3 regions of the Planococcus versutus genome follow, and region 1 is predicted to be linked to each of the others. Evidence: riboswitches for the same ligand, from Rfam matches in the RefSeq annotation. Region 1 holds a riboswitch; each other region holds the start of a gene.
What was found. Region 1 has a riboswitch for S-adenosylmethionine ahead of metK (methionine adenosyltransferase). Riboswitches for the same ligand answer to the same signal wherever they lie in the genome.

Region 1 (9,884 bases):
AGCTACAATGAGAGAGCAATTAGAACTGTCAGTAATTGAAGAAGCAAGTAAAAAAGAATCTGCTGAAGACATGGTTGACGCAATTGTTAATGACTACGATAAAATTATGAAGTCACTTAAAAAAGGAATGCATTTAGCTGCAGCAGTTGATGATGACATGACAGAAGATATGTTAAATGCGATTCATCAAAATCTTGAAAAGCATTCGTGGATGTTATCAGCATTCTTAGGTGAAAAGAAGTAAAATAAGACTATACGAGCGTACACTGAAAAAAGTGTACGCTTTTTTATATATCGAGGTGAAAAAATGAAGTACTTAGATTTAAATGGAGATCACTGTGAATTGTCATTCGAAAAAAATGCATTTCCGTTCGAAAGTAAACATGTGCTTGTTATTTGTCGATATCATAAAGACTGGGTTTTGACAAGACACAACGAACGCGGATTAGAATTTCCTGGAGGCAAAGTTGAAGCAGATGAAAAGTTACAAGATGCTGCGAAACGGGAAGTATATGAAGAAACAGGTGTGGTAGTGAGTCAGTTGGAGTGGTTTGCGGAATACCTAGTTTATACGCAAAACCCATTTTGTAAAACGGTTTTTATTGGAATCGCAGATCGAGTAGATAATATTTCACTTATGGAAACACAAGGCATCGTCTTGCGAGAAAAAATAGAAGTTAATAGTGATTTTAGTTTTTTAATGAAGGACGATGGAATGAGAAAGATAATAGAGAAGGTGAAGCAACTTGAAAAATGGAACCATTAGTTTGAAAAAACATTATCCTTCTCCAAATCCACATGTTCAATTGTCGGAAATCATATATTGGTCAGAAGGACTGAGAGTAAAAGGAATGTTGGCGGAACCGAAAAAACAAGGGAACTATAGCGGTATTTTGTATTTAAGAGGAGGCATTCAATCGATTGGCATGGTACGTCCTGCAAGGATTGCTCAATTTGCAGCACAAGGATTTATTGTGTTTGCACCTTATTACAGAGGCAATCGTGGTGGTGAAGGGCGTGATGAATTTGCTGGAAGGGATCGTTGGGATGCTGTTCACGGAGTAGACGTGTTAAAAAAATTCAGCAACAAACATGTTCATTTACTCGCTTTTTCTAGAGGTGGTATTATGGCATTATGGACGACAATTTTGCGTCAAGATATAACTTCGATCGTTACATGGGCAGGTGTTACAGATACGGTATTAACGTATAAAGAACGTCCTGATATGCGTCGTATGATGAAACGACTCTATGGTGGCACACCCAATACAGCATTGATGAATTTTGAAGAACGAAATCCATTATTGCGCATCGAAGAAAATACAGCACCCGTTTTGATTATTCACGGCCTGCAGGATGTACATGTGTCTCCAAGTCAAGCTTATTTGCTAGAAGAAGCATTAAATCTAAATCGGCAAGCACATGAAACATGGTACTTTCCAGACTATACACATTTTTTTCCACCCGCAGCCAATCGAAAAACAGTAAAGGCGATTTGTCATTGGATAAAAGATAAAGAGATGTAGAAAAGCAGAAGTATTTGTGTAACTCCTAAAGCATTAGACCACTCGGCAGTGCGGTGTGTTTTGCTGTACAATTGAGATGGCTATGACCCAAAGAGCTTAAACTTTTCTATTTACGCTTTATCCTTAACAAAACCCGCTCGGATTTTACTCCGAACGGGTTTTGTGTATTTCTTATTTTTGGGCTGGACCGCCTAGCACACTGATCTCAGGTGCAACAGTACCAAACTTCTTAAAGTTTTCTTGGAATTCTTGTGATAATTCCATTGCTTTTTGGTCGTATGCGTCTTTGTCAGCCCATGCATTGCGTGGGTTTAATACTTCGCTTGGCACTCCAGGAACTTCAGTTGGAACTTCAAAGCCGAAAATAGCTTCTTTTTCAGTTGCCGTATTATTCAAATCGCCTCTAATCGCAGCGCGAACCATCGTACGTGTGTAAGAAAGCTTCATGCGACTTCCAACACCATATACTCCACCAGTCCAACCTGTGTTAACAAGAAAAACTTGAACGTCGTGCTCGTCGATTTTTTTGCCAAGCATTTCTGCGTATACCGTTGCGTGTAATGGCAAGAAAGGCGAACCAAAGCAAGTTGAGAAAGTTGCTTCAGGCGTTGTAATGCCGCGTTCTGTACCAGCCAATTTCGAAGTGTAACCACTTAGAAAATGATACATCGCTTGTTCTTTTGTTAACTTACTGATTGGAGGCAATACGCCAAACGCATCAGCTGTTAAAAAGACAATCGTCTTTGGATGTCCAGCTACTGAAGGATCAACGATGTTGTCAATCGCTTGCATCGGGTAAGCTGCACGCGTATTTTCAGTTAATGATCCATCATTATAGTCAGGAATACGTGTATCAGGATCTACCACAACGTTTTCAAGAACCGAACCGAAACGAATTGCGTCGTAAATTTGTGGTTCATTTTCACGAGACAAATTAATGGTTTTTGCGTAACAGCCACCTTCGATATTAAAGACGCCGTTATCCGACCAACCATGCTCATCATCACCAATTAGTTTGCGATCGCCATCAGCGGATAAAGTTGTTTTCCCTGTACCAGATAAGCCGAAGAACAATGTAACATCACCAGCTTGTCCAACGTTGGCTGAACAATGCATTGGCAAAATTCCTTTTTCAGGAAGTAAGTAGTTCATGATAGAGAAAATAGATTTTTTCATTTCGCCGGCGTACTCAGTTCCACCGATTAAAATAATGCCTTGTTCCATCGACACAATAATGAAGGTTTCAGAATCTGTAGCATCCACTGCAGGATCTGCTTTGAATGTCGGTGCGTAGACAACTGTGAATTCAGCTTCATGTGCATCTAGTTCTTGCGTTGTTGGACGAATAAACAATTGATGAGCAAATAGGTTATGCCAAGCGTATTCATTGATCGTTTGGATGGGTACACGTGATTCGTGATCAGCTCCAGCAAATCCTTTGAATACAAAAAGTGCATCTTTTTCTTTTAAATGCATAAGCACTTTTGCGTATAGATTTTCAAAAATTTCACTTGAAATAGGACGGTTCACATTGCCCCAGTCGACTTTGTTTTTAGAACTTTCTTCTTCCACCATGTATTTGTCTTTCGGTGAGCGGCCAGTGTATTTTCCTGTTTCCGCCGTTACAGCGCCTTCCCGAGTCAATACCGCTTCTTTGCGGGATGTTGCTGCTTCCACTAATTGTGGCACTGATAATTGAACATGCACATTTTGGCCAGCCAAAAGATTCTTCAAGTCGTTCGCAAAGTTCACTGAAGTCATATATATGTACCTTCCTTTTCTGTTATTCCCGTAATGGGGAGGATGTATATTCGTTCATTAGTATAACACATTAGGCTGATTAGTCTACACTAATCCGCTGTGGATAGTAAAAAATATTGAATTTATTGGTTGGAATAATTGAAACGGTTATTTCTTTATTTATCAAAGAGGTACTTATTATGACGATTATCCACAGTCAGATATTATTTTGTGTTCAGAGCATCATTTTTTATATGTAAACTTGTAGTTATTTTGTTCAGTAGTCGTGTATTTAAAAGATTTAGGAGGAAACAATAGAATGTTAACTCATAAAATCAATTTTTGTCTTGAAGTTGTTGACATTGCTATGCTATTTCCGTATGATGAAAAATTGAACGGATACTCTTATTCCGAGCTGGTGGAGGGGACAGGCCCTATGAAACCCGGCAACCTGCTGCTGTTGCAGTGATGGTGCCAAACCTGAACAAGGTGAACAGTCCTTGGATGATAAGAGTGAAAGGTGCGTAGGATGATTTTCCCTTTCCTCATGATGAATGAGAAAAGGGATTTTTTTGTGAAATGCCCTTAATCCTCGTGTGCAAAGGCCACATACGGCTTGAAGTTCAATCCAGATTGTCTGGAACGGACTTGACATGGGAAACGAGTACCGTATCAATTTCGAGAGCAATCTCGCAGGATATAAGGAGGAACATTTTTTGAAAAACCGTCGATTATTTACTTCAGAATCAGTAACAGAAGGACATCCAGATAAAATTTGTGACCAAATCTCAGATGCGATTTTGGATGCTATTTTAACAGAAGATCCAAACGCGCGTGTCGCTTGTGAAACAACAGTCACAACAGGACTGGTTTTAGTAGCTGGAGAAATCACTACGTCTACGTATGTGGATATTCCAAAAGTTGTCCGACAAACAGTAAGAGAGATTGGATATACGCGAGCTAAGTATGGTTTTGACTCCGAAACAAGTGCAGTTTTGACAGCAATCGATGAGCAATCACCGGATATCGCTGCCGGAGTTAATGTAGCACTTGAATCACGCGAAGGCCAAATGACAGATAAAGAGCTAGACGATATTGGAGCAGGCGACCAAGGGTTAATGTTTGGATACGCGAATAATGAAACAGAAGAATTGATGCCATTGCCAATTTCGTTGGCACATAAATTGGCACGTCGTTTAGCTGAAGTGCGTAAAGAAGATATTCTTCCATACTTGCGTCCAGACGGCAAAACACAAGTTACGGTGGAATACGATGAAAATCACAAACCTGTTCGTGTGGATACAATTGTTATCTCAACGCAGCATCATCCCGAAGTAACGTTAGAGCAAATTCAACGTAATATTAAAGAGTACGTCATTAATGAAGTGGTGCCAGCGAAATGGATCGATGAAGATACCAAGTACTTTATTAACCCCACTGGACGTTTTGTTATTGGAGGACCTCAAGGAGATGCAGGCTTGACTGGTCGTAAAATCATCGTAGATACATATGGTGGTTATGCTCGTCACGGCGGTGGAGCATTTTCAGGAAAAGACGCCACAAAAGTAGATCGTTCTGCTGCATATGCCGCTCGATATGTCGCGAAAAACATTGTAGCTGCAGGTCTTGCCGAAAAATGTGAAGTGCAATTAGCATATGCAATTGGTGTGGCTCAGCCTGTATCGATCGCTTTTGATTTGTTTGGTACTGGAGTTGTCGATGAAGATACATTAGATGATTTAGTACGTGCGAATTTCGATTTACGTCCGGCTGGTATCATTAAAATGCTTGATCTGCGCCGCCCTATTTACAAGCAAACTGCAGCATACGGACATTTCGGTCGTACGGATGTAGATTTGTCTTGGGAACGTACAGATAAAGCAGCAATATTAAAAGAACAAGCAGGCATTTAATACAGTAAGACAGCAAAAGGACGATCAGGCATTGCTTCCTGATCGTCCTTTTTTGTTAGTCTTTTTGAAGGGATTTATAGTAAGTGCCTTTTTCTGCATATTCGCGAACAATTCGTTTCATGTCTTTTTTGTCGTCTTCGCGTAGTTCGCGAACGACTTTTGCAGGCCTTCCAAGAGCTAACATGCCGGGAGGAATAACTTTGCCTGGGGGCACAAGACTGCCAGCTCCAATAAACGCACCTTCCCCGATTTCAGCTCCGTCAAGAATAATAGAACCCATGCCAACTAATGCACCTTTTCGCACCGTGCAGCTATGAAGCGTTACTTGGTGACCAATTGTTACTTCGTCTTCAAGTAACAATTTTTTTCCAGGACTTTGATGAAGCATGCAAAGATCTTGGATATTGACTTTTTTGCCAATAATAGTTGGTGAAACGTCTCCACGGATAACGGTATTAAACCATATAGAAGAATCTGCGCCAATTGTTACATCACCAGAAATCGTGACATAATCTGCGATAAATACGGATGAGTCGATTTGAGGTAATTTGTCTTTATATGGATAAATCATAGCAAAGCTCCTTTAAACAAGATAAGATATTCTATAATCGTATCAAAACAAATCGAAACGTCAAATAAGAACATGACTTAAGAAGTGATAAAGCAAGAAAGGAAGTTGAACGATGTGGAAATGGCAAGCTGAAGGAACAGCAAAAGCAGTAGTTGTTCTAGTCCATAGTGCATATGAACAACATTTGCGCTATGTGTGGCAAATTGAAAAATGGCGTTTGGCAGGATTTCATGTGTATACAGGAGACCTACCAGGACATGGCATAAATGCCAGCGGAGATAAAGTTCACAGGGAGTCATTTGAAGAATACGAACAAGCAGTAAATGAAATGCTTAACCTTGCATCGAAAAATGAATTGCCTGTATTTGTGATTGCTCACGGATTGGGAGCTACTATTGCGATGAGTGTTTTGGGTAAACGTAAATTGAATGTAGCAGGAGCCATTTTTACTTCACCGTGGTTAAAACTAAAAAAATTCCCATTAAAATCTCCACATCTGTTTTCAGGCATCACACAATGGGTTGGGCCCAAAAAAATAGAGCATGGCATCGAGCTGCGTCATCTTATGCGAGACCCACTTTCGTATAGTCATGAAACCGAAAGTAAAATCTATCATTCAGTTATGACAGCAAGATGGTTTAAGGAATTACAGAGGTATATAAAAGAAACTGCTGTGGCTGTGGAAGTTTATCCACAGATTCCAACGTGTCTATATACAGCGGAACGAGACTTGATTACAGAAAAAGAAATTGCTCGACAATGGTTATTAAAGCAACAACTAAATGAGTTTAGCTATAAAGAATGGACATGTTGTTATCATGATCTTTTTCAAGAACCGGAAAAAGAAGATATTTTTCTAGCTGGACAAGCATTTATTCATAACATCTTACGTTCACAGTAGGTAGTTCGTAAAAGAAAAAGTAAAAGGGGAGAATTTGGATGGCTTTACATTATAGCGTATTGGATCAGTCACCGATTTCAGAAGGCAGTTCGGCCGAAGAAGCGTTAAAGCAAACAGCTACGCTCGCACAACAAGCTGAAAAATGGGGATACACACGATTTTGGGTATCTGAGCATCATGATGCTCTAACGCTTGCTGGCTCATCACCTGAAGTATTAATTGCACATCTTGGCGCTGTAACAAATACCATCCGTCTTGGTTCTGGTGGCGTGATGTTGCCACACTACGCTTCTTTTAAAGTCGCAGAGAATTTCAAATTGCTCGAAGCGCTATATCCTGGCAGAATTGATGCAGGTATGGGGCGTGCACCTGGTGGGATGCCACGTGCTTCATATGCATTAAACGAAGGTAAAAAGCGAGATACCAGTCAATTTTCAACTCAAATCGACGATCTTCGCATGTATTTGACAGATTCTATTCCAGAAGATCATCCATATCATGGTATGAAAGCAACTCCGATTACCGCGAACTATCCCACCATTTGGATTTTAGGATCCAGTATAAATTCAGCATGGCTCGCTGCAGAAAAAGGGCTGCCTTATTTGTTTGCTCACTTTATCAATGGACAAGGTGGGCAAGTATTTGCTCAGGATTACCGAAAGCAATTTGTAGCCTCCGATGAGGGTAATCCCTACGTCGGCTTTGCCATTTTCGCAGTTTGCCAAGAAACACAAGAACAAGCAGAGCGAGTAGCATCATCTATAGATTTAGCCTTGTCTATGGGAGCGCAAGGAATACCTTCAAAAGGCACACCTTCACCTGACAAGGCATTTGAGTATCCGTATTCCAAGTTCGAAAAATTACTAGTCGCTGAAAATCGTCGCCGTATGGTCGTTGGAACACCGCAACAAGTGGTAGACCAATTAGAAGCACTAGCTTCTGAATACGGAGCAGACGAAGTGATGTTGGTTTCTCCTGCTTATGATTTTAAGGACAAACTAAAAACCTTAGAGTTGATTGCAAAAGAACTGCAGAAGCGTAGATAGACTGAAACTGTTCTGAAAGAGTGTTCGTAAAAGTATCGGCATTTTCGCGAACGTTCGTAAAATATTTACCCATATTTGCGAACGACTTCTTCATGTGTTTTTAATCCTTTTGAGAGTGTTCGTAAACGTGTACTTTTACGAACGCTTTTATTTCCAGAATTATCTAGCTATTCATTTGGAATTTAAGTATATTAAACCAAGGGGTTCCATTTTAGTCTTAAAGGTATTAAAAAAAGAAAGCTTTAAAAAAAGTCCGATGAAATTTTTGATGCAAAGATTAGAATTTGTATGTAACTTAAGTACAATTAAATAAAATTTAGAATCACACCATCGTCAACTAGATAAAACTTTCTGTCATTAAGGGGACTTAGAATATGAAAATGTATTTAAGGTATATTTTTTTAATAGTAGTAATTTCTATTGCTGCCATAGACACTTGGGGAGAAACAAGTAAAACTATTATGTATGTAATAGCCCTTATAAGTACACTTGCCCTAATTATTATGGAAGTAAGAGAGAAAAGTGAAAGTTAAAAGGAGGGAGGGAAGATGCGAACACTATCACATTTTTTCTCATCTTTAGTATAGGTGTGTGTTTTCGAACACTTTTATTCGAGAAAGCAATGCTGATTATTCCATCTCCATATTATGGGGATTGATGTTAATCTAAATGTAGAGAATGTTTGAAACTGAATGTAACTTAAGTGCAGTTAAGTTACATTCAGTTTAGAGAAAAACAGGAGCAACCAGAGGAGGAGCAATGATGTCTAAAATAAAAACTACTTTAGAAATCTTAAGGAAGCGCCTGGATTCAAATGGCCTGCTAGAAGTTCAACAGGAAGACGGCTATATCGGAAAAGCAGAAATGATTTTTAATCCTCCAGCAACTGAAGAAGAGTTGCAAAAGTTGCCATTTACTGTGCCGGAAGACTATAAAGAGTTTCTGCGGCTTCACCATGGTGGACTCATTTTTAACGATCCTAAATATGGAGGAGGATTTGAACTCTTCACCATAGATGAAATTTTAGAATTTAGAGCTATTCCTGGCTATGATTTTCCAGATAATTGGTTTCCAATCGCCTATGGATACGATAGTTGCTGCTTGATTATTACGGACAAAACGGTAGGCAATGGTTATCTGTATGTCATGGAGACCGGCGTTAACTTTGAAGAAGATGATATGTATATCGGTATGACCTTTGAAGACTGGCTTGAAAAGTTTATTGTGGCGCAAGGTTCGAAGTTTTGGGAATGGGGTTTCAGAATTCCACCTATGCTAAGTTTTTAAATTGACCATGTTTAGTAAACTGAATGTAACTTATTGTAAATTAAGTTACATTCAAAACCCCAATACCATTGCAACCATAAAGAAGACCCTGATACTCCAGTCGATTTTTTTGTGTTGATTATTTACATGGTTATGTAAAACGCTTTTGGTTTTTCGACTCTTAACCACCTTCGTAAGATAGCATTAAATAAAGCCATTAACACGAATAAAATGATCAGTAAGAGAAATAAATGTAACCAGAACGATGGTTCAACTCCATACATGAAATGTCCTACCTTTAAGTTTTCAATGAAATTAAAAAGCGCTGACAGTTTTCAATGGGAAGCTGTCAGCGCTTTTTAATTTTAATTAGGTTTATTCATAATTTGTTCTGTCATATCTTCATTTACATCGAAAGAGATTTTGCCAATTTTGCCCTCTTCTGGACAAATAGCTGATCCAGTAATTTCGTATTCTTTAGTTTCACTATCGTTTTGATAATTAACTTGAACGACAAAACTATAATAATCTTTATTAGTTGAGCTCTGATCAATCTCTATATTTTCAGTTTTCATCTTATAATCATTTGTTGAATGGTAATAGAAAGCAAAAGGTTTAAAACTAGAGTAACCATTTTCTGTGAAATACTCTCCATAAGTCATTTCTAGATAATCCTCATATACTGCTAATTCAGGCGCCCCATCTTCATAAGTTTGGACATCGTCTTTTATCATATTCTCTTCAATATCGTTAGTGATTCGAAGATATTCCTTATCTGGACCATTAAATTCTTTTTCAAGTACAGCGGTAATTGCAGATAAGTTTCCATCACCAGTGCTTATTTCATTTAATGTATTACTTTCTTTTTCTGAAGTTTTATTTGTACATGCAGCAAGTACAAAGCAAAGAACAAGTAAACTC
Region 2 (9,884 bases), 1.6 Mb from region 1:
AGGTGTGCATTATTATTTGCGCAGCTTATCCACTTGGGCAAAAGTATTTTGGGCGGCAGTCGCAATCATTGGTGCACTTTCTGCTATCTCTAACGTACCCGCATTGATCGGTCTTGCTGCATTTGCAGGACTGTGGATGATTTACCGCAAATGGAACGGACAAAACGTTTCATTTGATGCTATTAAAGAAAGTGACCCATTTACAAACTTTGAATACCAATGGAACAAGTTAACTAAATAAGGAGGAGACGACTATGACAACTTTATGGGACCGTTTAAAATTCGCAGTGGCAACGGACGTTGACGCACTGATCGCAAAGAAAGAGGACAAAAATCCATTAGCTCTGCTTAATCGTTACATCACAGAATCAGAAAACCAAACAACCGCTACAGGAAAATGGGTTGAACGCCAAGCCCAGTTAAATGGTAAACTAGAAAAAGAATTAGCCGATGCAGTTGCCATGCTTCACAAACGCCAAAATCAATCAGACTTGGCACAAGCTTCAGGCGAAGCAGACCTCGCTGATTTTGCAACAAGAGAAGTCGCCACTTATGCAGCACGCGTGGCCACTTTGCAACACAACCTTGATGAAAACATTGCGGAATTAACGACGTTAGAGCAACGTTACGAAGAAATGAAACACAAAGTAAAAGACATGAAAGTTAAACAACTTCAATTAATGGGCAAAGAAAATGCCACACGTGCTCATTACCAAATGGATAAACTATTGAGCCCTGAGCTCGTCGCAGAACGAATAGGTTCTTTTGACGACATGACTTCGTACATTACCACGCTGGGCTCAAAAGTTGAAGAACGTCATGAACGCTCTGCGATGGAACGACGTCTTGAATTTTTAGAAAAAAATAGCACAAATCAAAAAGAACTTGTTTAAACTGAGATGAGAAGAAGAAAACTTCTTCTCGTTTTTTCTGATTCAAAGAAGGAGGCAAAAACCGTGTCCTATTTTTCAACAAACAAACAGGCGTTTTTTATTTTGAGCGTTTTATTTTTGATTTTTGTAGAAGCTGCCTTCTTTGAAAATGGCAGTGTGTTTTTGATCTTTCTTGGTATCGGAACCATCTACTATGCATTAAAAAATAACGTAAAATACCGTCGTTCTTATTTTTGGACAGGTGCTTTTTTAATCGGAATTTCTATTTTATCCATGTGGAGTTTACGCTTGATGGTGTTTGCGCTCGCTGTTTATTTGTTGCTGCGTCTATGGAAAGGCGACGAATGGCTTCAAACCGCGCCTATTTATCAAGCGACAGATAAAGGCCTAATTCAAAACAAAATATTGTCTACACAAAGTACTCCAATCGAAGCTTATGAATGGAAAGACATTCATATCCAAGGATTTGTAGGGGACATTTTAGTGGATACTACACAAACGGTATTGCCTAAAAAAACATCACTCGTTTCTATTCGACAAGGCTTTGGAAAAATCCAAGTCGTCGTTCCTTATGAAGTTCCTGTACGTGTTTTTTATTCCACACTTCTTGGAGAAGCCCGCTTTTTCAACGGCGATAAAAAGCGCATCATCAATGGAACGATTCATACAGAAGATGGTTATCCCGCAGACGAGGGCAGTGCAGTTGAATTGATTGTTTCTGTAACCACTTGGATGGGAGATGTCGAGGTGATTCGCCGATGAGACAAATACTCCCACGTAGCTTATTCTTTATTTCACTGTTTGCGTTAATCGTCTTTAGTATTTTATTTGCGCTACTTGGCTTGCCCTCATTCAAAGGCTGGGCTGTTTTATGGGAAGATTTTATCGCTGGCTTACCGCTTGGTATTTGGTTACTTGTTCTTATGCTTGCTTTATCTGTCGGTATTTCATGGTGGACAGAATCGTTATCGCGCTCAAAAGTCCAAGAAATCGAAGAGATCTTCCAAGCACTTTTACGAAACGAAGACAATACAGTTGTTCAAGCTGCTAATATGAAAACTCTACCACGCAATTTATCCAGTTCTATCTTAAAACTGCAAAAGCTTCTTGAAACGCAACGTAAAAGCTTAACACGTATTGCTAACGAGCGAGCTGAAACACAAGACCAAATTATTCAAGAACGTTTGATTGTGGAACGTCAACGATTGGCCAGAGAGTTGCACGACTCTGTTTCGCAACAGCTTTTTGCAGCTTCGATGTTGTTGTCTTCTATGACTGAGAGCGAAGATGCGCAGCCTGGATTGTTGCAGACTGAAAAAATGGTTCAACAAGCTCAATTGGAAATGCGTGCGCTGCTCTTGCATTTACGTCCTGCGGCCCTTCACGACAAGAGCTTACGACAAGGATTGTTTGAATTGGTCAGTGAATTAAAAGAAAAAGTATATTTTACTATTAACCATAAACTCGAAGAAGTGCCTTTGCAAAAAGGAGCAGAAGATCACTTGTTTCGCATCGCACAAGAAACCTTATCCAATACATTGCGCCACTCAAAGGCAACCGAGGTTTACATCTTGTTTGTTGAGCGTGATCATTTCGCAATTTTGCGCATACAAGACAACGGCGTTGGATTTGAAAGTGAGCAATCCAAATCTACTTCTTACGGATTGAAGCATATTGAAGAACGCGCTATTGAAATTGGTGCTACGAGTAAAATCGTTTCTGTGCCTTCTGAAGGTACTATTGTGGAAATAAAAGTTCCGATTGAAAGGAAGAAGCCTAATGATTCGAATCTTATTAGTGGATGACCACGAAATGGTGCGCATAGGTGTCTCTGCTTACTTGCAGTCTCAGAAAGATATGGAAGTCGTGGGTGAAGCAACAAACGGTCAAGAAGCCGTCCAGATGGCATTAGAGTTACGCCCTGATTTGATTTTAATGGATATGGTCATGCCTATTATGAACGGGGCAGAAGCCACAAAAGCCATTATCGATCAATGGCCAGAAGCTAAAGTCATGATTGTCACCAGTTTTTTAGACGATGACAAAGTCTATCCTGCCCTCCAAGCAGGCGCCGTAAGCTACATTTTAAAAACGTCAAAAGCTTCTCGAATAGCCGATTCCATTCGAGAAACCATGAATGGTACGCCCGTTCTCGAACCTGAAGTGATGACGAAAATGATGAAGCAAATGCGTCATAAACGTGTTCTCCATACGGACTTAACTGAACGTGAAATGGAAATTTTGTTGTTACTAGCTGCTGGATTGACCAACCAAGAAATTGCTGATCAATTGTTCATTGCTGTAAAAACTGTGAAAACACATGTCAGTAATATTCTTGCAAAACTTGAAGTTCACGACCGTACACAAGCTGTTATTTACGCATTCCAACATAACCTAATTACGCCTCTCAACTAAAAAAACACCGCACAGCCTAGTTACTGTGCGGTGTTTCTCAATTGTGCATTTAGTTTTTGTCGTTCACTGCGCCGAATTTCACTTAAGGCTATCTTCTCACAAATTAGAAAGTCACTTTGACTATTATCTGTCAAAGTGACTTTCCGCTCTTATTTATAGTTCAGGCTTGTTGTTTTCTTTTTCCATTTTCTTTTCCAATTTTTCTAACTGACGTTTCGCAAACTCACGTCCACCCATACCAAATGAAATTGCAAACGCTACTGCAAGTCCAGCGATAATGAATAAGAATGCTAAGTTCACGATGTTGGTCGCAAAGTTTAATTGGTCAAGCGTCATGAATACTGCAATAATGATCACTACATATTTCACAATGGCTCCTAAAAAGCGATTGCTCGAAGCTTGTTTTACGTAATTTCCTAGCAAGCTTCCTCCAATAAGTCCAAGACCTAGAATGATCAATGAACTGATAAGAAGTGGCAAGTAAGCAATAACAGCTTCACCAATTCCATTTAATACATCAAGTTGCAATACGTTCATCGCTTCTACTGTAAAGAAGATGATGATGATTGCTTGGACTAATTTGCCAATGACGTTTGCAATATCAACGCTCGGTGATTTTGTTTTATCAGTGCTTAAATACGTTGAGAACCGATTGATCCCTGTTCCATTTAAAAGACTGATTAACAAATCTCCAACGAACTTCGCAATCAGGATACCTGCTAGCACTAAAATAATCGCGACAAAGATGTTTGGAATCATGTTAAGAACTTGATTAAGCATATTAACAATCGGTTCAGAAATCGATTGAATGTTTAAAGTTTCTAATGCAATCGTTAAGATTGGAATGAGTACAATAACAAAAACAACATTCGCTAATACATTTGCTAGTGTTGACTTGTCTCCTGCATCCATTCTTGTAGTTCCTGTAGTGCTACTTGTTTTACCAGTAAATTTGTTGATCCACTTGTCAACGTTGATTGCTGTCAAAAGACTGAACACCAAGTTTTTCACAAATTTCGCTACAAAGTAACCAATTACGAGGATAATGATAGCCATTAAAAGATTAGGTAAAAAGGCCAATAGTTTATCCATCATGTTCGAAATTGGCTGTGCCACATTGTTCATGTCCAAAGTTTGTAAAACACTCGGAATAAACAAAATGAAAATTAAGTAGTAAAGGATTTTTCCTATCGAATCCAACATACTGTCTGCACTTTCTTTAGTTTTCGCCATGTGTCCTCTAACCATAGCTCGGTCTGCACCTGCTTTTTTCAAACCTTTAGTGAAGATTGCTTTGACAATTGTTGCTACAATCCATGCTACAAGTAATAATAATAATGCCCCTAAAACGTTTGGAATGTAGTCGATAATCGTATTGCCGACTCCTCTAAAAGAATTTCCAATATCATTCATGCATTCGTCCTCCTTTTGTTTGTATAAGACTCACTCCTACTATTCCCCTACTTTCATGAAACTAAACGCTAATCTCTCTTTTTTATGAACTGAATATTTTGAGGTAAACTTGCTCTTCTATTATAATAAAAGAAAAGGAGGAGATCCTATGTATATGACAATTCAGGAAACTGCTGCTTTTTTATCAATGTCCGAAGAGCAAGTCAATCGTTATGTTTTAGAAGGTCGCATTCGCACAGTTCATGACGGCGAGCAATACATGATTAATACTTCTCAATTTGATACGCATTTTAAACAATTAGAACAAGCAAAGCATGCTTTAGAGGAATGGCGTGCTACTCCTATTCCAGATGATGTGGATATAAAAGACGAGGATTAACTCCAACTTACAGCAAAAACATCTGAGCCATTCAATACATGGCTCAAATGTTTTTGTATTTATACATCGCTTTTTGAGTTCAATGAATAAGTCTCACCGAATGGGTTCAGGTAGGACAAACGTTTTTAGTTTTTCACTTATAAACCTTCCCCATTTTTCAAACTCCGTCAAAAATCCATCGTGACCATATTCTGTTTTGATAATTTCCCACTCTGCAGTTCGCTGTTTTTTCAGCCATGGTATAGTGAGTTCACTTGGATAAAGCAAATCGTTCGTAAACGAGAGCGAGTATACTGGAACTTCTAAAACCGCCTCTTTAATATCATGTGTATTCATAGCTTTTAGCAATACGAGATAGCTATTAGCATCAAAACGCACTGCTAATTTTTTTCCTTGATAATTTAAATACGACTGAATATCAAACTCACTTGCATCGCCTGTGCGCCCAAATCGTTGATTGAACATACTGCCACTTCGATACGTTACCATACCAGCCATCCTAGCCAACTCGAACCCTTTCAAAACAGTAGAGTCTTTATAATTTCCGCCATTAAAATCGTGATCATTTTCAATAGCCATTATCCCAATATGATTAAAAGCGATTCCATAGTCACTGTAATATGGCGTAACAGCTAATGGGAAAATTGTACGAATAAATTCTGGATACATTTTTCCCCACTCTAACGTTTTCATCCCTCCCAGAGATCCTCCAATCACGCCAACCAAGTTTTTGATACCAAGTTTTTGTAGTGCATAGTACTCAGCTCTGACCATGTCACGTATTGTAAGCGTTGGAAAATCTGCAAGATACGCTTGTCTTGTTGCAGGGTTTACCGACGAGGGTCCTGTCGATCCATGACAGCCACCAAGCACGTTAAATGTAATCACTTGAAAAACAGTTGTATCCACTGACTTGCCTGGACCGATCATCCCTGCCCACCAGCCTGGATTTTGCTCGGTGCCAACTGCATACTGATCGCCCGTTAATGCGTGACATACCAGAATCACAGGAGCATTTTCATCTCCAAGACGTTCATATGCAAGTTCTGCGTGATCCAACACTTGAGCTGAGTCTAGAGTTAATGAGCCAATGGATACTGTTTTCATAGCGATTCCTCCTTATGCTTTTGCTAATGTTGCGACTTGAATCGCTTGTTCTAAGTCCGCGATTAAATCTTCTGGGTCTTCTAAACCAATCGACAACCGAATCAACTCTTCGGTTACACCAGATGATTTTAGTTCTTCATCGTTCAACTGTTGATGAGTTGTTGAAGCTGGATGGATGATTAACGACTTTGCATCACCCACGTTTGCAACATGTGACCACAACTGGATGCTATCAATCACTTTGCGTCCTGCTTCTCGTCCACCTTTAATACCAAAATTAACAATCGATCCGTACCCATTGTTTTTCAAGTATTTCTTCGCTAGCTGATGAGATGGATGATCTTCGAATCCTAAGTAATTCACCCATTCAATTTGTGGATGTTCTTTTAAATATTCTGCAATAACTTGAGCGTTGCTATTATGCTTGGGAATGCGTAAGTGCAACGTTTCTAAACCTTGAATTAATGCATGTGCGCTATCTGGACTTAATGACGGACCAAAATCTCTCAATAACTGAACACGTAGTTTTGTTGCAAAAGCTGCATTCGGGACATCTATTCCATAACACAAACCGTGGTAAGATCTATCTGGTTCAGTGTAATTGGGAAAACGTGGATTGTTCCAATTAAACGTGCCAGCGTCTACTGCAACTCCGCCAATTGTCGTGCCATGACCACCAATCCACTTTGTAGCTGAATGAATAACGACATCTGCGCCAAACTCAATTGGATTGCTGCCATATGGAGAAGCAAATGTATTATCAATCAATAACGGAAGTCCATGATTGTGAGCAATAGCTGCAATTTTTTCGACATCAAAGATATTCAAACTAGGATTCCCAATAATTTCGCCAAAAATTACTTTTGTTTTATTTGTAATGGCTGCTTTGAAATTCTCTGGATTTGTAGCATCAACAAATTTAGTCGTAATGCCATAACGCGGCAGTGTATTGGCAAATAAGTTATGCGTACCACCATAAAGACTGCTATCTGCCACAATTTCATCTCCTGCTTCTGCAATGTTTAAAATTGAAAAGGCAATTGCTGCCATTCCTGATGAAAGAGCAACTGCTGCAGTTCCTCCTTCAAGCAAAGCTACTCTTTGTTCGAAAACGTCAACTGTTGGATTCATAATACGTGAGTAAATGTTCCCTGCTTCTTTTAACCCAAAAAGATCTTGTGCGTGCTGTGTATCACGAAAAACATAAGAAGTTGTTTTGTATACTGGTACACCTCTAGATCCTGTTGTTGGATCTGGTTGCTGCCCGCCGTGTAGCAATAACGTTTCTGGTTTTAAGTTCATCATTTTCTATTCCCCCTCTTATTTACGTGCTGTAGTTCCGAAAAGGGACAACAAAAAGCCCCCTTCGTTTAAGAAGAGGGCCGCAAAATACGGAGTTTCCTCCTCTTATCTGTCAGAACCTGTACATCGATTCTGTAGGAATTAGCACCTTTCCAGATAAATTCATCTGTTGGTTGCCGGGCATCATAGGGCCTATCCCTCCGCCACTCTTGATAAGAGTATTTGATTTTTTTGATCTTGTTGTGAAGTATAAAAACTTTCCAGACATTTGTCAAGCTAATTAGTCGAAAAATTTTGAAACCTCAGCCATTTTCAAACGTTATCTGTATATAGAGGAGGAATCGATTATGTTTATGTGGATTTTGCTATTATTTATTGCAAGCTATGGAATCGGCTGTTGTCATGGATCTTTGGTAGCGCAGATGTTATCAGGCGTGAATGTTAAAAAACAAGGCATTAAAAATTCTGGTGCTTCTAACGCGGCTATCGTATTGGGTTGGAAATACGGATTACTTGTAGCTATTGTTGATATCTTCAAAGGATTCGTAGCTGTAGCGGGTTTGCGTTTATTGCTTTCTACAGGTAATTTTGCAGCTGACGTAACATGGGCGTTATTGTTTGTCGCAGGTGCTGGCGTTATTGTCGGGCATAACTTCCCATTTTTCATGAAGTTTCAAGGAGGCAAAGGGACAGCCTCTGTTATAGGCGTTATGTTAGCACTTGATTGGAAGCTCGGTTTGCTCGGTCTTATATTATTAATCACTGTTTCACTCGTAACAGATTACTTAGTAATTGGTGTACTCGTATTGTATAGCGTTTATTTAGTAATCGCAGTTATTCCGGCAGTAGGACCATGGCCTCTCGTGATTGCTACGGTACTTTTTGCAATGGCTCTTTGGAAACACCAGGAAAATATTATACGCATAAAAAATGGGAGTGAAAACAAAGTATCAGCAGTTTTACGTAGGAAGCCGACAACGCCTACCTAACAAAGGAATTCTCTTTATTATCTCGTTTTATGACAGAATTTTCTTGCTTCATGTTAAAATAGATACGAGACTTATTTTAGGAGGATTTATACATGTTAGAAAATTTAATTGAACGACTTGTTCGTTATGCTAAAATCGATACACAATCTGACTTTACGAGTGACACGACACCTTCGACTGAAGGACAGTGGAACTTACTCCATGAACTGGAAAAAGAAATGAAAAGCATTGGACTCAAAGAAGTTAGTATGGATGATGCAGGGTATCTTTTCGGTACGTTACCTGCTAATACTGATAAAGAAATTCCAGTTATCGGCTTTTTAGCGCATGTAGATACAGCTACTGATTTTACTGGGAAGAATGTCAATCCAAAACGCATTGACAATTATGATGGGCAAGATATTCCTTTAAACGACAACATTCACATGTTAGTAGCAGATTTTCCTGCTCTCAAAAATTATGTTGGCCATACACTCATTACGACAGACGGCACCACGCTTCTCGGTGCAGACAATAAAGCAGGTATAGCTGAGATTATGACAGCGATGGACTATTTAATTAAGCATCCAGAAATCGAACATGGGAAAATTCGCGTCGCATTTACGCCTGATGAAGAAATCGGTCGCGGTCCACACAAATTTGACGTTAAACGCTTTGGCGCTGAATATGCCTATACGATGGATGGTGGTCCTCTTGGTGAGTTGCAGTATGAAAGTTTTAATGCAGCAAGTGGTAAACTGATTGTTCAAGGCAAAAGTGTCCATCCGGGCTCTGCAAAAGACAAGATGGTCAATGCACAAACCGTGGCTATTCAATTTCAGCAAGAAATGCCTAAAAATGAAGTTCCTGAACTGACAGAAGGCTACGAAGGATTTATTCATCTGAATAATTTTGTTGGCGACGTCGAAACAGCAGAATTAAGCTATATTATCCGCGATTTCGATAAAGAGAAGTTTGAAGAGAAAAAACAACATATGCAAGCTGTGGCAGAGAAGCTTCAGCAGCAGTACGGTAAAGAAGTTATTCATTTAGAACTCGAAGATCAATATTACAATATGCGCGAAAAAATCGTACCTGTTATGAAAATTGTTGACTATGCGGAACAAGTTATGAAAACACTAGAAATCGAACCAAATATTGTTCCTGTTCGTGGCGGAACGGATGGTTCTCAATTGTCTTATATGGGACTTCCAACACCTAATATTTTTACAGGTGGCGAGAACTATCATGGAAAATACGAATTTATCTCTGCTGAAAACATGGAAAAAGCTACACAAGTAATTATCGAACTCGTAAAATCAGCTAAATAAAACTCAAAAAGATGTATTGGAAACATTCCAATATGTCTTTTTCTTTTGTAAGGCTTCAACTTTTGCACTGAGGATG
Region 3 (9,884 bases), 1.5 Mb from region 1:
CACACCGCTAACTCGTTTTTTAGGAGTTATAATGGCATGACTTAAATTTACTCCTTCATTTAGCAGTTCATTTCGCACAAAAGTTGACGTTTCATCATCGCCTGTAATTGTGATAAATTCAGAAGGCACGCCTAAGCCACTGACACCAGTCGCTACATTTACTGTAGCTCCACCAAGGTGTCTATTAAAAGAAGTATTAGAGGTATTTGTAGCAATATAATCTACAAATACATCGCCATATGTGAGGACATGCTTTACTTTTTCCATGTGTGACCTCTTTCGTGTAAAAGATCTTTTTCATTGCTATACTACTAATTGGAAGGTTTTCAAACAATCATACAGAACTCTACTACGTAATTCACTTTATTTAGCTATTATTTCAGGCTACACCATTTTAAATCAAGTAAAAGGAGGAAGTTTTTTTTGGAACTTACTATTCGACAAGCTCAGTCCGCCGATGCTGAAAAAATTGCACCTCTCATTATTAATGCGATCGGTGACATTGCGAATCATATGACCGCTCAAAAAGAACCAGAAGCAGTACTTGAAAAGATAGAAGACATGATCCGTGGAGAAAATACACGTCATAGCTATCATTATACGCATGTAGCGACTTTAGATGGCGATATTGCTGGTACGTTAGTGCTTTATCATGGCAATCAAGCAGAAGCACTAGATCGTTATTTAATCGAGCAACTAAAAGAACAAGGACACGAACGAACCATTGAACCAGAAGCACGCATGGATGAATGGTATATTGACACCGTTTCTGTTGACCCTAGTTACCAAGGAAAAGGAATTGGTTCAAAGCTATTTGAGTATGCAGAAGCCATTGTATCGTCAAAAGGAGGCGGTAAGCTTTCTCTTAATGTTGATATCGATAAAGAAGGAGCTATAAGACTTTACAAACGTCTTGGCTATATCGTTTCTGAGCCATGGACAATTATCGGCGAACCATTTCATCATATGGTAAAAGTAGTTTCTTAATCTTCTTTTTATTTACTATAGAAGAAAGCTGCTCCAGAAAAATCTGGAACAGCTTTTTTTTAGTTTTTTATTTAGCCATCCATTCGGGTTTCCCAAAACCTTCAAAATCCTCATCAATCGTCTTTTCAAATGATTCCGACTCGACAATTTCTACTAAATCCTTGGCTAATTGACTATTTTCATTTTCTGCTTTGACTGCTACTACATTACGGTACTGATCGGGCATGTCTTCAAGCGCTAATGCGTCTAACAAATCCATTTCGGCTGCTAATGCGAAATTCCCAGGAACAGCAGATAAGTCAGAGCCGTCAACTGCACGTGGTAGTTGTCCAGCTTCGATAGGTTGGAATACAAGGTTTTTCTTATTTTTCACAACATCTCTTTCAGAAATTTTAAGTTCATCAACTTCGGGATCCACTTCTACTAAACCCTGATCTTCTAACATCTGCAAAGCGCGTGCAGCATTGACTGGGTCATTTGGAATTGCGATAGTTGCACCATCTTCTATGTCTTCTATTGTATCAAATGTCAATTTCACGAAGTGAGTTTTCCACAATTCGCGCAAAAAAAGGAATCGCCGCAACGGATAAAGAAACGCTGGCCGCAACTGGCCCGATTGTAGTTCCAGTAATAAGTTTTGTTAATGGAATAAGTGCTACTAATAAAATAATAAACGGAATCGAACGTAAAATGTTTACAACAAAGCCGACTACTGAATTCACTGGTCGATTTGCAAGAAACAAGCCGCGATCAGTAGTAAATAATAAAATTCCCAAAGGCAGTCCCACAACTAATGCAACAGATAGAGAAATGCCAATCATCGTTAAGGTTTGAAAAAAAGCTGTTTGTATTTCAGGCCATAACTCAATAATTCGTCCCCATTCAATTCCCATTCGACATCACCTCTACTATTGCTAATCTACTTTCCATATAGTTTATAGCATCTGTAACAGCGGATTTATTGCCTTTTAACTCCATAATGAAGATACCAAGTGGCTGCTCTTGAATATACTCGATTGCTCCGTGTAAAAAATTTCCTTTCACCTCAAAGTTCTGGAGCATATCAGAAATAACGCCTTCGCCAGCTACGCCGCCTTTAAACAGTACTTTTACTAAAGTGCCTGTAAATCCGCTCAAAATTTGAGTTGGTACATTGAACGAAACAACACTAGAAATAAATTCTTTTGTTAGTTTTTTTTGAGGAGCTGCGAAAATGTTATATACGTAACCTTCTTCAATCACAAGTCCACTTTGCATAATGGCCATGCGGTCGCAAATTTCTTTTACTACGTTCATTTCATGTGTGATTAAAACAATTGTGATATTCAATTGATGATTAATATCTTTTAATAACCGCAAAATAGACAAAGTCGTATTTGGGTCTAGTGCAGATGTTGCTTCATCGCATAACAATACAGCAGGATTATTAGCCAGTGCTCGCGCAATGCCTACACGTTGTTTTTGGCCACCACTTAGTTGCGCTGGGTAGACATTACGCTTATCTGCCAAACCAACCATTTCTAGCAATTCTTCTACACGCGTCTTAATGTCTTTGTTAGACGTCCCTGCTGCCCGTAACGCAAAAGCGATATTATCATACACCGTCTTTTGACTAATCAAATGAAAATGTTGAAAAATCATTCCAATTTTCAAACGTGCTTTTCGCAACTGCTCGCCGTTTAACTTGGTTAAGTCTTTTCCATCTACTTTGACACTTCCTGAGCTTGGCCGTTCGAGCAAGTTAATGCAACGGATTAACGAACTTTTTCCTGCTCCAGAGTAACCGACGATGCCAAAAATTTCTCCTTTCCCAATATCTAAAGAGATATTGTCAACTCCAGTGACCGTGCCATGTTTGGTTGTGTATGTTTTTGTCAATTTCTCTATCTGTATCATAGCTTCCTCCTAACAATAAAAAAATGCCTCTTTCATCAAGAAAGAGACATCGAAAATTTGAATTTCTCGACTTATCTTCCGGAATGTGCAAACATTCCGCAGGACTTGGCACCTTCCCTCAATGGGGGTTGCCGGACGTCATAGGGCCTACCCCTCGGTCTCTCTTGATAAGTTGATGCATATTAGATTGAATTTCATATTACATACATTCACTCAGGGTGTCAATCAAATTCTGAATTTTCCATATAATTTTTCGCGACGGTCCTCAAAAACCGGAATACGTTTGCGAACTTCTTCTACTTCTTCCAAATCAATTTCTACATAACCAATGCCTTCTTCTTTTTTCATGTCTAAACGAACTTCTCCCCATGGAGCTATAACTATTGTGCTGCCTCCAAATACGTTTTTGGGATCACTGCCAATGCGGTTTACACCAACGACAAAGCATTGGTTTTCAATCGCACGCGCTTGCAAAAGCGTACGCCAATGGTCAATTCTTGGTTCTGGCCATTCTGCTGATACAAAGATAAGTTTTGCACCGTTTAATGCTTGCGCACGAATCCATTCCGGAAAGCGAATGTCGTAGCAAATTACACCACCGTATACGACGTTTTCCAACTCAAATGTGCCAAGTGTGTCTCCTTCTTCTAAATGAATGTGTTCATCCATCAATCCAAACCGATGTGCTTTATCATATTCTGATACAAGCTCGCCGTTTTTATTGACAACATACATCGTATTGTAAAATCCTTTATTTTTTTCTGTTGATACAGATCCCCCAACAATGTTTACAGTGTTCTCTTTTGCAAAACTCTTCAGCATTTCCACTGTACGATTTGTGTTGTCAGCTAATGTACTGAGTTCTGTCAATGCGTAGCCAGTATTCCACATTTCAGGTAAAACAATCGTATCTGCACCATTCGCGGTTGCCTCTTTTAAATAAGCTAATACTTGCTGATAGTTCTTTTCTGGTTCTCCAAATACAATATCCATTTGAACACATGCAATCTTCATATTCTCTCCTCCAGTAGACAAGTTATCCTAAATTCTATAAGATTCGGAGTAGATGTGCAATTATTTCGAAAATAAGGAGAGTTATATGGAATTTTCTAACCGCTTACAAAATCTACCTACTCAATTCTTTGCCTCACTCGTTGCAAAAACGACCAAAGCTGTGCTTGAAGGACGCGATGTCATCAATCTTGGCCAAGGAAATCCAGATCAACCTACCCCTGATCATATTATTAAAGCATTGCAAACAGCCGTTACTGATCCGCAAACACACAAGTATTCTCCTTTTCGTGGCATATCAACTTTGCGACAAGCCGCCGCAGATTTTTACAAACGCGAGTATGACGTAGAAATCGATCCTGATTTAGAAGTAGCTATTATGTGTGGAACAAAAATCGGTCTTGTTGAATTGCCATTAGCATTATTAAATCCCGAAGATCTTTTGTTGTTACCAGATCCCGGCTATCCTGACTATTTATCAGGAGCGCCATTAGCAGGTATTGACTTTGAATTGATGAAATTACATCCACAACAAGGCTATTTACCAAACTATGACGAGTTATCGGAAGCCGTTCGCGCGCGTGCAAAATTAATGTACTTAAACTATCCTAATAACCCAACTGGCGCAGTAGCAAACAAAGAATTTTTTGATGAAACCGTAGCTTTTGCAAAAGAAAATGACCTAGCTATTGTTCATGACTTTGCTTACGGAGCAGTAGGCTTCGAAGGCAAAAAACCAGTTAGCTTCTTGCAATCTAAAGGAGCGAAAGAAGTCGGCATTGAAATGTATACTTTATCGAAAACGTACAATATGGCCGGTTGGCGGATTGGATTTGCGGTCGGACATTCCAAAATGATTGAAGCATTAAACTTAATCCAAGATCATTTGTTTGCTGGATTATTTCCTGCCGTTCAACTTGCTGCAGCGGAAGCTTTAACTGCAGATCAACAATGTGTGGATGATTTAGTAGACCTGTATGAAAAACGCAGAAATGTTCTTGTTACAGAATGTACACGTATCGGTTGGGAAATCACGGCGCCACTTGGTTCTTTCTTTGCTTGGCTGCCCATTCCAGGCGGATTCACAAGTGCTGAATTTGCTGATTTCCTGCTTGAAAAAGCTGATATTTCAGTTGCGGCTGGCAGTGGATTTGGAGACGGTGGAGAAGGCTTTGTCCGTGTTGGACTACTAGTTGACGAAAGTCGAATCGTTGAAGCAATCGATCGAATCGAAAAGCTCCATTTGTTTTAAAACGAAAAAAAGACAGCCTTTAAATGAGTGAAAGCTGTCTTTTTTTCATTATACGATTATGTTACTTTATTCGACCAGTCCGATATGATTGAATGGCGCAATTCGAATTTTCACTTCGCCTATAACCGTTTTTTCAGAAACAAATCCTAGAATTCTTGAATCTGTACTATTCGATCGATTATCACCCAACACGAAATAAGACGCAGCAGGAACTGTAAACTCTTCCATATCTTCAGTCAGTCGAAGCATTCCCATTTGCTTTGCAGTTTGATAATTTTTATCTAAATAAGGCTCAGCTTGGGCCTTGCCGTTTATATACAATTGATCATCTTGTATGGAAATGATATCTCCCGGAATGCCAATTACGCGTTTGATGAAATTGACACCATTTGGAGCAGTAAAGACAATCATATCGAAGTTTTCGATAGAATAGATTTTCGCTAACACGACTTTATCGTTTTCTTCAAATGTCGGCATCATCGATTCACCATGGACAGCTACTGGTTCAAAGAGAAAATGGCGCGATAACAAGACAATCATCACTGTCAATAAGATGACACGCATCCAAGATATCGATTCTTTCACCGGATCTTTATACACCTTGTTCCCTCCTACTCGTGCCTGTTTTCTTTTATTATAATACGCCTTCAGCTTTGTGCATACTGACACTTCTCAATCTACTACTCAGTCGCAAGTTAAAAGACTTTGAATACGTTTCAAAAGCTAGATGCATAAAGCTTATTACTACGTCTGAATCGTCAGACTTTTGAGCCTATCGCGATTATATGTTACACTCAATAAAAAATGTAGGTGATTAGAATGGTAGGAAGAAATGATCCATGCCCATGTGGCAGTGGCAAGAAATACAAAAAGTGTCACGGAAAACAAGAAACTGTGTCTATCAACGATTTGATTAATGAAGAACTTTTCAAAGTACGCCAACAGTTCTTCTCGGAAAACCCAAATCAGACTCATATTACTGAGTTCCGCGAACTTCAACAAGAATGGCAGCCGCATTTAATGAACTCAATGGCTGAAAACGATGCGCAAGCATTTGTTATTGAAAATTTCCTGTTTATGAAAAAGCCTGAACTGTGGGAAGAGTTTTTAGAAAAACAAATTGATTTGGCTCAACGTCCTTCAACAAAAGAAGTGCTTGGCGATTGGAACAATGTTAAAGTCTTCATTGGTCAATATGTTAAAGGTGATACAAAAACAGCTCAATTTACAGATGCATTGACTGGTGAAACGCTTGAAATGGCAGACCAGCCACCAACTGACATGGAAAATGGGCAAGGCTTATTAGCCATCCTATTACCTGACTCTCGTGTTGGAGAAAATGGTGTCCTTTTCCTTAACGGCTATTTAACAGTAGTAGGAGAGTTTAAGCCGTTCTTCGATCAGTTAACGGCTCAAATGGCTTCTGCTAATGCTGCGCAAGACGAAAGTTATCTTCGCGATAATTATTTAACAATTGTTGAACAAATTGTTAAGTACTCAACTGGCAGTGTAGAAGAAAGCATTTCGCTTTCTCCAGAACACGACTCCGTAATGGTTGAACTTGATAAGCATATTGAGCAAGCTAATTTTGATGAAGAAACGGTCGGCAATATTACTAGTATTTTAAACAGTTATCTTGTAAGCCAGCAACCAATTGTTCAAAAACCCGAGGCTCTTGTAGCAGGATATTGGAGATTCTTGCAAGACCACGAACTGATAAAAGGACCTATGTTGTCTGCAAAAGATTTAAGCGAAAAATTCGACGTTTCTTCGAGTACGATTTTAAAACGTTCAAAAGAATTTAGTGCTTATTTCGAAGAATTGCTAGCAAAAAAATAAGTGTTATTCAGCCTAATTGGCATCGATACAGCAAAAGAGTAGCCGCGGCTACTCTTTTTTTCTTCGGAAAGTAATGAGAATATACAGTAAAATCCCCGCTACTGCCAGAAATAAGTACAAGCGAATAAAGTAAATTTGAAGCCATAAAGCATCGGTTAAATGGAAAACAAAATTAACAAAAACTATAACAGACAGCAAGATGCCTAAGGTAAAAATCAGCAAACCTGCATAACGGATTCGTTTCAAAAAAGATTCCATTTAGATCACTCCCCGTTAAGACTAAGTGATATTTCTATTCCCTTTCTAAAAAATACCAATCGCTTCTTTTAGATTTTCTATTCAATTTGTGTTTGTTGATAACTCTGAAGGGAATCATAGAAAATACCAGGGCAGTGCCTTTATTTTGAACTTAAAGGGAAGTCTCTTTGTTCTCTCTTTCTTATACACAATAAAACGTCATCTTTGTGTGTTATGTGGATAAGATGTTTGAATTTTGTGGACATTATTGAGTAAGTAGAACATGTAAATACATTTATTAAAACCATAGACCAAGGAGGGCAAAAATGTTTGAAATTACACTCGATAGTTTTATTCGGATTGTAACAGTCGGTTTTCTTGCGTACGTTGGGTTGGTTATTTTCCTACGCATTTCTGGCAAACGAACATTAACGAAATTGAACGCTTTTGACTTTGTCGTAACCGTTGCACTTGGTTCAACATTGGCAACTGTTTTACTGAATAGCAGTGTCAGCTTATTAGAAGGAATGACCGCATTTGCCTTATTAATATTTTTGCAGTATGTAATCACTCTTCTATCTGTCCACTCTAGTCGGTTTAACGCTATCATCAAATCGGAACCGCGCTTACTATTTCTAGATGGACAATTTTTGAGAAGTGCTATGAAAAAAGAACGGATTAAAGAAATTGAAATCTTACAAGTGATACGCAATAGTGGATTTGGCTCTACAGAGAAAGTGAAAGCAGTTGTTCTAGAAACAGATGGAAGCTTGTCTGTCATAAGCAGTGAAACAGGAAACGCTTTGGAAAATGTGAACTCGAGCAGTGAAACTGTCTAGTTACCAATCGTCATAACAAAAGGTGCATGGGTTTCATCCCATGCACCTTTTGTTATTCTCTTGGCGTTTTTACACGCATTTTTCGGTGTTCACGTCTCGCAGGTGCTGTCTCGAAAAATAATTTTTCGCCGGCTGATTCAGGTCGTACAGGTGGTACAGGTGTCGGCTTGCCGTCGTCTCCCATTGCGACCATCGTCAAGAACGATTCAGTCGTTAATTTTTCTTCACCGGTTTGTAAGTTCTGTGATGTGACGCGCACATAGACTTCCATCGATGTACGGCCTGTGGATGTTACATTTGCTTCAAGTTCTAGTACATCTCCTACTTTAGCAGAAGACAAGAAATCCACAGAGTCAATTGACGCTGTTACAACAACTTGGCGACGTGCGTGCTTCATCGCTGTAATTCCTGCAATTTCATCGATATAAGCTAACACCTTGCCTCCAAAAATAGAGTTCATATGGTTTGTGTCTGGAGGAAGTACTAGTTTTGTTTGAATGGTTCTGGATTCTTTCATCGGTTTGGCTTCCATTATCATCAATCCTTTCTTTAGAGCTCTACTAAGAGATTTCCCACAAAAACAGCAGGCTTTCCTTTATACTATATTGAAATGAGGAGGATTCTTTATGTCAGAGTTATTGAATATTTTAAACACACCTGAATTCCAGTCAAAATCATCTTTAAAACAACAACTTCTATCGCTTGGTATTCGAGCTGGAGACAATTTAATGATTCACTCTTCACTTAAATCCATGGGCTGGATCGCTGGAGGCGCTCAAACGGTCGTTGAAGCCTTAATGGAAACCGTTACAGAAACAGGCACATTGGTGATGCCTGCACAGTCTACAGGCAACTCAGACCCTGTTTACTGGATGGAGCCACCTGTTCCTGAAAACTGGCATCAGCCGATTCGCGATGCTTTACCTGCTTATGACCCATACTTGAGCGAAATGCGCGGTATGGGGAAAATTGCAGAATGCTTTCATCGCCACCCACTGACTGTTCGAAGCCCTCATCCGTCACATTCATTTATGGCTTGGGGGAGTAAAGCAATACAGTGGATGAGCGAACAGCCATTAGAAGATTCTTTTGGTCGCAAGTCACCTCTTGCAAAAATGTTGCAAGCTAATGTAAAAATTCTATTGATTGGCGTCGGCTTTGATTCGTGTACCGCTCTTCATTATGCCGAGTTTGTTCAAGAATCTCGCAAGACTTCACCACAAGGTGCGGCTATGTTAATTGGCGGCAAACGTGTTTGGCAAACCTTCGATTGTGTAGAAATGGATGCTGAACGATTTCCAGAAATCGCAAAAGCGTTTCCTGGTGTTATTTCAGAAGGACAATGGGGTCAAGCTAAAACTCACCTTGTCGAAATGAAGCCTCTTGTCGACTTTGGCATCGATTGGGTCTGTCAACATGCTAAAGCATAACCATGCAAACAGCCAGTACTCTCTTTTGAGTAGCTGGCTATTTTATGAAATAATTTTAGCCAGCAGTCTTTCTAGCCGGTTGTTATCCTTATTGAACGAATCGACAAAAGCATTAATAATTTCCGCGGATTCAACTTCTTTTTCCCAATCTAACCGATAGCCTGCATTAAACACAAGCTGACGCGCAAATTCGCGAACACTGCGACCATTTCCTTCACGAAATGGATGCAGTGCATTCAATTCTGAAAGAAAGTAAGCTAAACGAACAATCAACTGACTGCTTGATAATCCCTTTAAATACGTTTCTAATTCCAGCTCGCGAAAAATTTTCACTAAATGGATTTCAATGTGCTTAGGATGCGCAAAAGATGACGAACCTTTAGAAATCATTTC

Region 2: linked by a shared signal. The riboswitch ahead of I858_RS13940 (O-acetylhomoserine aminocarboxypropyltransferase/cysteine synthase family protein) and the one ahead of metK (methionine adenosyltransferase) in region 1 are both predicted to bind S-adenosylmethionine.
Region 3: linked by a shared signal. The riboswitch ahead of I858_RS14600 (methionine ABC transporter ATP-binding protein) and the one ahead of metK (methionine adenosyltransferase) in region 1 are both predicted to bind S-adenosylmethionine.

What each region holds. Positions count from the first base shown of each region.
Region 1 is NZ_CP016540.2:1,167,658-1,177,541, forward strand. Features, by position in the region: gene I858_RS05955 (Dps family protein) at 1-244, shown strand, start outside; gene I858_RS05960 (NUDIX domain-containing protein) at 308-766, shown strand; gene I858_RS05965 (alpha/beta hydrolase family protein) at 747-1,526, shown strand; gene pckA (phosphoenolpyruvate carboxykinase (ATP)) at 1,698-3,287, opposite strand; SAM riboswitch class I at 3,669-3,780, shown strand; gene metK (methionine adenosyltransferase) at 3,983-5,179, shown strand; gene I858_RS05980 (gamma carbonic anhydrase) at 5,235-5,750, opposite strand; gene I858_RS05985 (alpha/beta hydrolase) at 5,863-6,651, shown strand; gene I858_RS05990 (LLM class flavin-dependent oxidoreductase) at 6,690-7,697, shown strand; gene I858_RS16935 (hypothetical protein) at 8,072-8,230, shown strand; gene I858_RS05995 (SMI1/KNR4 family protein) at 8,460-8,984, shown strand; gene I858_RS17675 (DUF4181 domain-containing protein) at 9,036-9,152, opposite strand; gene I858_RS06005 (hypothetical protein) at 9,329-9,884, opposite strand, start outside.
Region 2 is NZ_CP016540.2:2,767,395-2,777,278, forward strand. Features, by position in the region: gene I858_RS13900 (lmo0954 family membrane protein) at 1-241, shown strand, start outside; gene I858_RS13905 (PspA/IM30 family protein) at 255-893, shown strand; gene liaF (cell wall-active antibiotics response protein LiaF) at 957-1,655, shown strand; gene I858_RS13915 (sensor histidine kinase) at 1,652-2,698, shown strand; gene I858_RS13920 (response regulator transcription factor) at 2,673-3,308, shown strand; gene I858_RS13925 (mechanosensitive ion channel) at 3,462-4,721, opposite strand; gene I858_RS13930 (helix-turn-helix domain-containing protein) at 4,870-5,100, shown strand; gene metX (homoserine O-acetyltransferase MetX) at 5,194-6,207, opposite strand; gene I858_RS13940 (O-acetylhomoserine aminocarboxypropyltransferase/cysteine synthase family protein) at 6,220-7,512, opposite strand; SAM riboswitch class I at 7,612-7,728, opposite strand; gene I858_RS13945 (glycerol-3-phosphate acyltransferase) at 7,857-8,498, shown strand; gene pepT (peptidase T) at 8,591-9,808, shown strand.
Region 3 is NZ_CP016540.2:2,895,480-2,905,363, forward strand. Features, by position in the region: gene I858_RS14580 (carbohydrate kinase family protein) at 1-267, opposite strand, end outside; gene I858_RS14585 (GNAT family N-acetyltransferase) at 424-987, shown strand; partial or broken gene I858_RS14590 (MetQ/NlpA family ABC transporter substrate-binding protein) at 1,055-1,513, opposite strand; partial or broken gene I858_RS14595 (methionine ABC transporter permease) at 1,515-1,880, opposite strand; gene I858_RS14600 (methionine ABC transporter ATP-binding protein) at 1,870-2,883, opposite strand; SAM riboswitch class I at 2,952-3,057, opposite strand; gene I858_RS14605 (carbon-nitrogen family hydrolase) at 3,109-3,897, opposite strand; gene I858_RS14610 (pyridoxal phosphate-dependent aminotransferase) at 3,983-5,146, shown strand; gene lepB (signal peptidase I) at 5,213-5,746, opposite strand; gene I858_RS14620 (SEC-C metal-binding domain-containing protein) at 5,966-6,985, shown strand; gene I858_RS14625 (hypothetical protein) at 7,034-7,243, opposite strand; gene I858_RS14630 (DUF421 domain-containing protein) at 7,549-8,061, shown strand; gene I858_RS14635 (acyl-CoA thioesterase) at 8,114-8,593, opposite strand; gene I858_RS14640 (AAC(3) family N-acetyltransferase) at 8,688-9,491, shown strand; gene I858_RS14645 (Fic/DOC family protein) at 9,534-9,884, opposite strand, start outside.